DNA from 2 places in the Roseomonas marmotae genome. Region 1 is predicted to be linked to the other one. Evidence: riboswitches for the same ligand, from Rfam matches in the RefSeq annotation. Region 1 holds a riboswitch; the other holds the start of a gene.

Evidence for each region. A riboswitch is a leader RNA that binds a small molecule or an ion and turns the genes downstream of it on or off. The one in region 1 is predicted to bind glycine.
Region 2: another riboswitch for glycine. It lies ahead of gcvT (glycine cleavage system aminomethyltransferase GcvT); the one in region 1 lies ahead of IAI58_RS08705 (trimeric intracellular cation channel family protein).

Annotation. Positions count from the first base shown of each region.
Region 1 covers NZ_CP061091.1:1,839,241-1,843,448, reverse strand. The annotation lists gene IAI58_RS08715 (MFS transporter) at 1-41, shown strand, start outside; gene IAI58_RS08710 (IS630 family transposase) at 38-1,138, opposite strand; glycine riboswitch at 1,357-1,444, shown strand; gene IAI58_RS08705 (trimeric intracellular cation channel family protein) at 1,607-2,248, shown strand; gene IAI58_RS08700 (amidohydrolase) at 2,612-3,766, opposite strand; gene IAI58_RS08695 (MFS transporter) at 3,830-4,208, opposite strand, start outside.
Region 2 covers NZ_CP061091.1:3,192,507-3,196,714, reverse strand. The annotation lists gene IAI58_RS15025 (homoserine kinase) at 1-476, opposite strand, end outside; gene ispH (4-hydroxy-3-methylbut-2-enyl diphosphate reductase) at 478-1,449, opposite strand; gene IAI58_RS15015 (hypothetical protein) at 1,562-2,119, shown strand; glycine riboswitch at 2,311-2,412, shown strand; glycine riboswitch at 2,417-2,498, shown strand; gene gcvT (glycine cleavage system aminomethyltransferase GcvT) at 2,557-3,654, shown strand; gene gcvH (glycine cleavage system protein GcvH) at 3,667-4,041, shown strand; gene gcvP (aminomethyl-transferring glycine dehydrogenase) at 4,041-4,208, shown strand, end outside.

The DNA.
Region 1 (4,208 bases):
ACCATCTGTGGCCGGCGCATACGGCAGCGAACCGGCGCTAGTGTCCTGATTCTGTAGTTCCTCCGATCTGCTGGGTGCGCTGGCAGAAGCGCTGTATGGCACCGAGGATGTCGTCGGCGGACTTGGTCCAGCGGAACGGTCTGGGATCGACGTTATGGGCTTCGATGAAGGCACGGATGTCGCGCTCGAGCGCCTGGGTGGAACGATGGATGCCGCGCCGGATCTGCTTGTCGGTGATGAGGGCGAAGAAGCGTTCGACCTGGTTGATCCAGGAGGCGCCGGTGGGCGTGAAATGGACATGCCAGCGCGGGCGCTTGAGCAGCCAGTCGCGGATCGGCTTGGTCTTGTGGGTGGCGTAGTTGTCCATCACGAGATGGACGTCGAGATCCTGGGGCACGGCTTTCTCCACCTGATCCAGGAACTTCCGGAACTCGGTGGAGCGGTGCTTAGGGTAGCAGTGGCCGATCACTGTCCCGGTCGCGATGTCGAGCGCTGCGAACAGCGAGGTAGTGCCGTGGCGGGTATAGTCGTGCGTGCGCCGCTCCGCCTGGCCGGGACGCATCGGCAGCAGGGGCTGGGTGCGGTCGAGCGCCTGGATCTGGGACTTCTCATCCACGCACAGCACCAGCGCGCGGTCCGGCGGTGCCAGGTAGAGCCCGACGATGTCGCGCACCTTCTCGACAAAGAGCGGGTCATTGGAGAGCTTGAAGGTCTCGCTCCGGTGCGGCTGCAGCCCGAAGGCCCGCCAGATGCGGTGGATGGTCGATGGCGCATACCCGACGGTCCGGGCCATGGAGCGCAGCGACCAATGCGTCGCACCTGGCGGCGTTGTTTCCAGCGTCAGCCGGATGGTATCGGCGATCGCGTCATCGCCGATCGTGCGCGGCGTGCCTGGTCTGGGCTCATCGAGCAACCCGTCCAGGCGATGCACGGCGAAGCGCCGACGCCACTTTGAAACCGTGTTGGCGTCCGCGCCGACCTCAGCGCTGATCGCCTTGTTCTCCAGACCCGCGGCGGCGGCCAACACAATGCGGGCCCGGCGCGCCATCGCCTGTCCGGTCTTGTGAGCCCGAGCCAGGGATTCCAGTTCCCGACGTTCGGCCTCACTCAGCCTAATCGTCACCGCCGGTTTGCCCATCGCGGCTCTCCCTACGATTACCTGCATGATCGTAGGAATTTCGCGATCAGGATACTAGAGCAATTTCCGTTCGCCCTGGCTCACTTCAACTGCTCTAGGCTTTTGTTTTTGTGAGCATCTTCACCCGATCAGGTGATTCCACCTGATCGGGATCTGCTCTAGGCCCTGGGCCGCGCCGGCCGGCGGTTGACAGGCCGGCGAGCACCAACCGATAAATACCCTCCTCTGCGGGAGAGAGAGGCACCTGCCTCCGCCGAAGGCGCAAACTCCCATAATCGCTCAGGCATACTGAACCGCAGGGAAATTGTGTGCCGTCTGGAGAGAGACCGGAGCGCCTGCTTCGCGCGTTCAGGTCCACCGAAGGGGCAGGCTCCTGCCGGGGCCGAAACTCTCAGGTAAAAGGACAGCGGGAGAGGCACACCAGGATCCGCAAGGGAGCGTGTTCTGGCTTTAACCGGAGCATCTCCCATGTACCCGTTCCTGCCTTCGGAATCCCTGCTGTTCGTCATCTATCTGATCGCTATCACCGCCGAGGCGATGTCCGGTGCGCTCGCGGCCGGTCGCCGCAACATGGATATTTTCGGCGTGGTCGTCATTGCCTTCGTCACCGCGCTGGGTGGTGGCACCATCCGGGACCTGACCCTCGGCCGTTTTCCCATCGGCTGGACCCAACACCCGGAATACGTCTACCTCGTGATCTCCGCCGGGCTGCTGACCACGGTGATCGCGCCGTTCCTGCATAATCTGAAGCGGCTTTTCCTCGTGCTCGACGCCATGGGGCTGGTCGCCTTCTCGCTGATCGGCTGCAGCGTCGCATTGACGATGGATTACCCGACCATCGTCGTCATCATGTCCGGCATGATCACGGGAATCTGCGGCGGCATCCTGCGTGATGTGCTCTGCAACCAGGCGCCTGTGGTGTTCCGCCGAGAACTCTATGCGAGCGTCTCATTAGCCGTCTGCGCCCTTTTCCTCAGCCTGCGCGCGCTTGGCATCGATGCCGACCTGAATACCGCGGTCAGTTTCACGGCCGGCCTGATGCTGCGCCTGCTGGCTATCTGGAGAGAATGGAAGCTGCCGACCTTCTCCTACGGGCAGCACTGGGAATAGGGTGGCAGGTGACCCTTGTCCCGCGGACAGTCATCCCGCCGGGCAGCAGCGGCCTGCACCGACGTCCCGGCAGGAGGGTCCGATCCAGGTGAGCTGTCAGGATGCGCCCGCGCACCCACTCGGCGACTGCGTTGATCCTGGCTTCTGGTGGACTACGCCGCGGTATCCTCATCGCCCCGCTCCACCGCAAGCATGGCAAGCAACTCGCCGACCGAGATTCTGATCGTCGCTTCGTCATCCGAAGGCGGTGAACGGCTACCGATGCTGTCCAGCACGATAGCCGCAGCTGTCAGGCCCTTCTGGATCCCAAGAATACCGCCAGCCGCGCGGCTTGCCCGCCCGGTCCCGCTCACATTTGGCGGGTCAGCGCAGATAGCCTTCCACCAGCGCGACCCAATAGGCCGCACCGACGGGCAAGATTTCCTCGTCGAAGGCATATTCGGGATGGTGCACCATCTTGCCGGGACCGCTACCAAGGAAGCAATAGGTGCCCTTCTTCTTCTGCAGCATGAATGCGAAATCCTCAGACGCAAGGAGGGACGGGCCGGGATTGACAACCTGATCCTCGCCGAAGGCTGCTTGCGCAATCTTCGCGGCCTTGTCGGTCTCACCCGCGTCATTTACCAGCACCGCGCCGGGAATGCCCTCGCGGATTTCCGAAGTGCAGCCGAAGGACTCTGCCTGGTGGCTGACGATGCGACGGATGTTGCCCAGGATCATCTCGCGGTCCTCAGGCGTGGTCGAGCGAATGGAAAAGCGCAAGATAGCCTTTTCAGCCACCACATTGCCTGCGTTGCCCGATAGGAAGGCGCCGATGGTCACCACCGCGCGATGGGCTGGGGCGACATTGCGCGATATGATCGACTGAATCGCCATGACGACGGACGAGCCCGCCACCACTGGGTCAATGGTAAGTTCGGGGATTCCGCCATGGCCACCCTTGCCGATGATCTCGACTTCCCAGTTATCGACGGCCGACATCATCTCACCCGAGTGGAAATAGAACTTGCCCTTCTCGAGACCGGGGAGGTTGTGCATGCCAAAGACGGCATCGACGGGGAAGCGCTCGAACAGGCCATCCTTGATCATCGCCGGACCGCCCTCCATGGTTTCCTCGGCGGGCTGGAAGATCAGCCGGACGGTGCCATTGAAATTCCGGGTTTCCGCCAGATACTTTGCCGCGCCAAGCAGCATGGCGGTATGGCCATCATGCCCGCACAGATGCGCAACCCCCTTGACCGTGGATTTATAGGGCAGGTTGTTTTCTTCCTGGATCGGCAGGGCGTCGAAATCGGCGCGCAGGCCGATCACCTTGTCTCCGTCACCCACCTTGAGCGTGGCGACGATCCCATGCTTGCCGATGCCGGTCGCGATCTCAAAGCCGCCGATGGCGCGAAGCTGCTCGGCGATGTACTGGGCGGTGCGTTCCTCGTGCATGGACAGTTCGGGGTGGCGATGCATATGCTCGAACCATCCCTTCATCGCGATGCTATCCACATGCTTCACGATGGCGTTCATGTCATTTCTCCTGAGGATCAATGGATGCCGCCCCGCCATGTGGCAGGGCGGTAGCCGCCAAAGTCAACGGTCGCCGGTCTGCTTGCCCTTAGGGACCGTCATGACGATGGACAGGATGGCGACCGCCACCATCACCAGATTGGCCATGAAGGCGACCAGGGCCGCCTGGCGTGTGGCAAGGTTTTCCTGATTGCCGATGAAGGTGATCACGCCCGCGATCCATTCCACGCCGCCGGCGGTACCCGCGATCGCCGTATAGATCGTGGCGGAAATCGCGATGCCGAAGGACCCGCCCAGGGACGAGGCCATCTTGTAAATCCCCGCGCCCGCACCGGCCTGATCTTCGGGCAGGTTCGACAGCGCCGCATCGGTCGAAGGCGTGGCATAGAAGGCCAGCCCGATCCCGAACAGCGAGAAGGCGATCACGGTCAGCACCGTATAG
Region 2 (4,208 bases), 1.4 Mb from region 1:
CCGCCCTTGCGGCAGCGGTCCAGCAGCGGCGCCCAGGCATGCGGGCCCAGGCTGTTCGCGCGCTCCTGCGCGAAGCCGGCGCCGGCGGCATGCAGTTCCGCCAGCGCGGCGCCCAGCGGCGCGCAATGGCCCTGCCGCACCCGGCGCGGCCAGACGCCCGGCAGGAAGGTGCAGATGGCGGCGGGGCGGCCGCACAGCTCCCGCAGCGCCTCCCCATCCCGCGCCGCGACCGGCTGGGGGCAGGAGAGGCCGCGCGCCGCCAGATGCCGCATCAGGCCCAGGAACCAGGGCAGTTCGGCCGGGTTCACCCGCTTCTCATAGAGCGTCAGGATATAGTCGGCGGTCGTGGTCTTGAGGGCGTAGTTGCTGTTCTCCACCCCCTCTGCGATGCCACGGAAGGCGACCAGTTCGCCCAGGTCGTACTCGGTCAGGAAGGCGCGCAGCGCCTCGTCCGAGATCTCGGTATAGACAGCCATCTTATCGTCCGGGGCGTTGCATCGGGGGAACGCGGAAGGTGATGTCCTCGACCGCCACCACCACTTCCTCGGTGGTCACGGTGAAGCGCTCCCGCAGTCGGACCAGCACTTCCTCCACCAGCACTTCGGGGGCGCTGGCGCCTGCGGTCAGGCCCAGGGTGGCCACGCCATCCACCTGGGCCGGGTCGAGGTCGGCGCCGCGCTGCACCATGACCGCGCGCTGGCAGCCGGCGCGGATGGCGACTTCCCGCAGCCGCACGCTGTTGGAGGAATTGGGGGCGCCGACCACCACCACCATCTCCGACCGCGCGGCGATGGCCTTGACCGCCGCCTGCCGGTTGGTGGTGGCATAGCAGATATCCTCCTTCCCCGGCCCGACGAGGCGGGGGAAGCGGCGCTGGAGGGTCGCGACGATCTCGGCGGTGTCGTCGACCGAGAGGGTGGTCTGGGTGGTGAAGGCCAGGGGGCCCTCGGGCGGCTGCACCGCCTCGGCATCCTCCACCGTCTCGATGATGGTGGCGCTGCCCTCGGGCAACTGGCCCATGGTGCCGACGACCTCCGGATGCCCCTCATGGCCGATCAGCAGGATGTGGCGGCCGGCGGCCTGATGGCGCTCGGCCTCCCGGTGCACCTTGCTGACCAAGGGGCAGGTGGCGTCTAGATACATCATGTTCCGCCGCCGCGCCTCGGCGGGCACGGATTTCGGCACGCCATGGGCGCTGAAGACCACCGGGGCATCCGGCGGAACCTCGTCCAGTTCCTCGACGAAGATGGCGCCCTGGGCCTCCAGGCTCTGCACCACGAATTTATTGTGCACGATCTCGTGCCGCACATAGACGGGGGAGCCGAATTTCTGGATGGCCTGCTCGACGATCTTGATGGCGCGGTCCACGCCGGCGCAGAAGCCGCGCGGGCCGGCCATCAGCACATGCAGGGGCGGCTTGGGGGCAGCCTGGGATCTGGGCAGGGTCATGCTTGCGTCGGGGCCGGAGGCGTGGTGGTTGCGGGTTCTATCGGTTGCGGCGTGGCGGGGGGCGAGAGTGCCCCCCCGTCCGGTCCGCGGCACTAAGGGGAAGAGTGGCAGCATGGTCAAGGCGCGGAACCTTCTGAACGGATGCATCGCAGGCGGTGTGGCGCTGTTGCTGGCCGGCTGCGGAGAGCGTGCGCCCGTCAGCCTGCTGGATGGCATCCAGGCGCCCTGTCCGCCGATCGGCGTGATCGGCGACGCGGCGGACCTGACCCGCTTCCGCCCGGGGGCGGGCTCCGACCTGACGGCCATGGTGGTCAATGCGCAGGTCTCCGGCTTCCAGGCCAAATGCGACTATGCTCCCCGCCGCTCCGGGCTGGTGGTGACCCTGACGCCGGAATTCTCGGCCGAGCGGGGGCCGGCGGCACAGGGACGCTCGCTCGACATCCCCTATATGGTGGCGGTGGTGGGCGATGGCGACCAGGTTCTCTCCCGCTCCGAATTCGTCATGCGCGTCAGCTTCCCGCCCAATGTTGCGAAGGTGAAGAGCGCGGGGGAGGAGCTGAGCATCACCCTGACCGGCGGCGTGGCCGAGGCCTCTCAGCGCCGCGTGCTGATCGGCTTCGTGCTGAGCCCGGAGGAACTGGCGTCCAACCGCCGCCGCGGCCCGCGCTGAGCCTGCCGCCGGGGGAGGGCCGGGCGCCGATGCCAGCCCATCCGGACGGGCGCGGCCCTGGCCCGGGCAGTCTGCCATTCCGCTGTGCAACCGGGGCGGCCGCCATGCGCCCCCGCCGCCACTTCCTGGCGCCGGAGCCACGATGGCGTGTTGCACAGGGGCGCCGGCTCGGGCAGAGAGTGAAGACCCGCTGATCCCACGCGGGAGAGAATGGCGCCCCGGGTCCGGGGTGCTGTCGCCGAAGGCGCAACCGGCCCCCGGAAACGCTCAGGCAGAAGGGCCGCGTGGGGAAGGGGACTCTGGAAAGCCCGGCCTTAAAACCGGCACCGACGGAGTAAGGCGCGATACCGCGCTGAATCTCTCAGGTCATCGGACAGAGGGGGGCCACGAACCCTGACCCGCCGCGCCCGCGCGGCGATGGAGGCTGCGTGGCCGACGTGACCGAGACGCTTCTCGAAACCCCCCTGGCATCCCTGCACCGGGAGCTGGGCGCGCGCATGGTGCCCTTCGCGGGCTATTCCATGCCCGTGCAGTATCCCGCCGGCATCATGGCGGAGCACCTGGCCACCCGGCAGGCCGCCGCGCTCTTCGATGTCTCCCATATGGGGCAGGCGGAGCTGGTGGGTGAGGGCGCGGCCGAGGCGCTGGAGCGCCTGACGCCGGCCGATGTGAAGATCCTGAAGCCCGGCCGGCAGAAATACGGCCTGCTGACCACCGAATCCGGCGGCATCCTGGACGACTTCATGGTCACCAATCTCGGGGACCGGCTCTTCCTGGTGCTGAATGCCAGCCGCAAGGACGTGGACTGCGCCGCCATCGAGGCCGTGCTGCCTGCCGGTGTCTCCCTGAAGCGCCTGCCGGACCGCGCGCTGCTGGCCTTCCAGGGTCCGGGTGCCGTGGCCGCGCTGGCCACCCTGGCCCCGGCCGTCTCCGCCATGCGCTTCATGGACGTGCAGGCGGTCGAGATCGCCGGTATCCAGACCCTCGTCAGCCGCAGCGGCTATACCGGCGAGGACGGGGTCGAGATCAGCGTCCCGGCGGAGCAGGCCGAGGCGCTGGCCCGCGCCCTGCTGGCCCTGCCCGGCGCCGTGCCGGCGGGCCTCGGCGCCCGCGACTCGCTGCGGCTGGAGGCGGGGCTCTGCCTCTACGGCAACGACATCGACGAGAGCACCAGCCCGGTGGAGGCCAACCTCGTCTGGACCATCGGCAAGCGCCGCCGCACCGAGTGGAATTTCCCGGGCGCCGGGCGGGTTCGTGACGAACTGGACAATGGCCCGAAGCGCCTGCGCGTCGGCATCCTGCCCGAAGGCCGCCAGCCCGCCCGTGGCCATACCCCGATCCAGGCCGGCGGCGCGGTGGTCGGCGAGATCACCAGCGGCGGCTTCGGCCCCTCGCTGAACGGCCCCTGCGCCATGGGCTACGTGGCGCGCGAACACGCCGCCGACGGCACGGCGCTCGACCTCATGGTGCGCGGCAAGGCCTCCCCGGCCCGCGTCGCGCCGACCCCCTTCGTTCCCCACCGTTACGCCCGATAAGGACCTGCCCCGATGGCCGAGTTGAAGTTCACCAAGGATCATGAATGGGTGCGGCTGGAGGGTGGCGTCGCCACCATCGGCATCACCGAGCATGCGCAGAATGCCCTGGGCGACGTGGTCTTCGTCGAGCTGCCGGAGGCCGGCCGTGAGGTCGCGGCCGAGGAGGCTGTGGCGGTTGTGGAGAGCGTGAAGGCGGCGTCCGACGTCTATGCGCCCATCGCCGGCAAGGTGGTGGAGGCCAATCAGGCCCTGGTCGATGATCCCGCCCTGGCCAATTCCGCGCCGACCACGGATGGCTGGTTCTTCAAGATGGAGCCCGCCGACCCCGCCTCCATCGACGCGCTGATGAGCGAGGCCGACTACGCGGCATTCGTGAGCAGCCTCTGATGTCCAGCGCCCTCGCCGAACTCCAGGCGCTGGAGGACCATGGCGCCTTCGCGGAGCGGCATATCGGCCCTTCGCCGGCCGAGATCGACGCCATGCTGAAGGTGGTCGGCGTCGACAGCCTGGATGCGCTGGCCGACCGCACGGTGCCCGCCGATATCCGCGGGCAG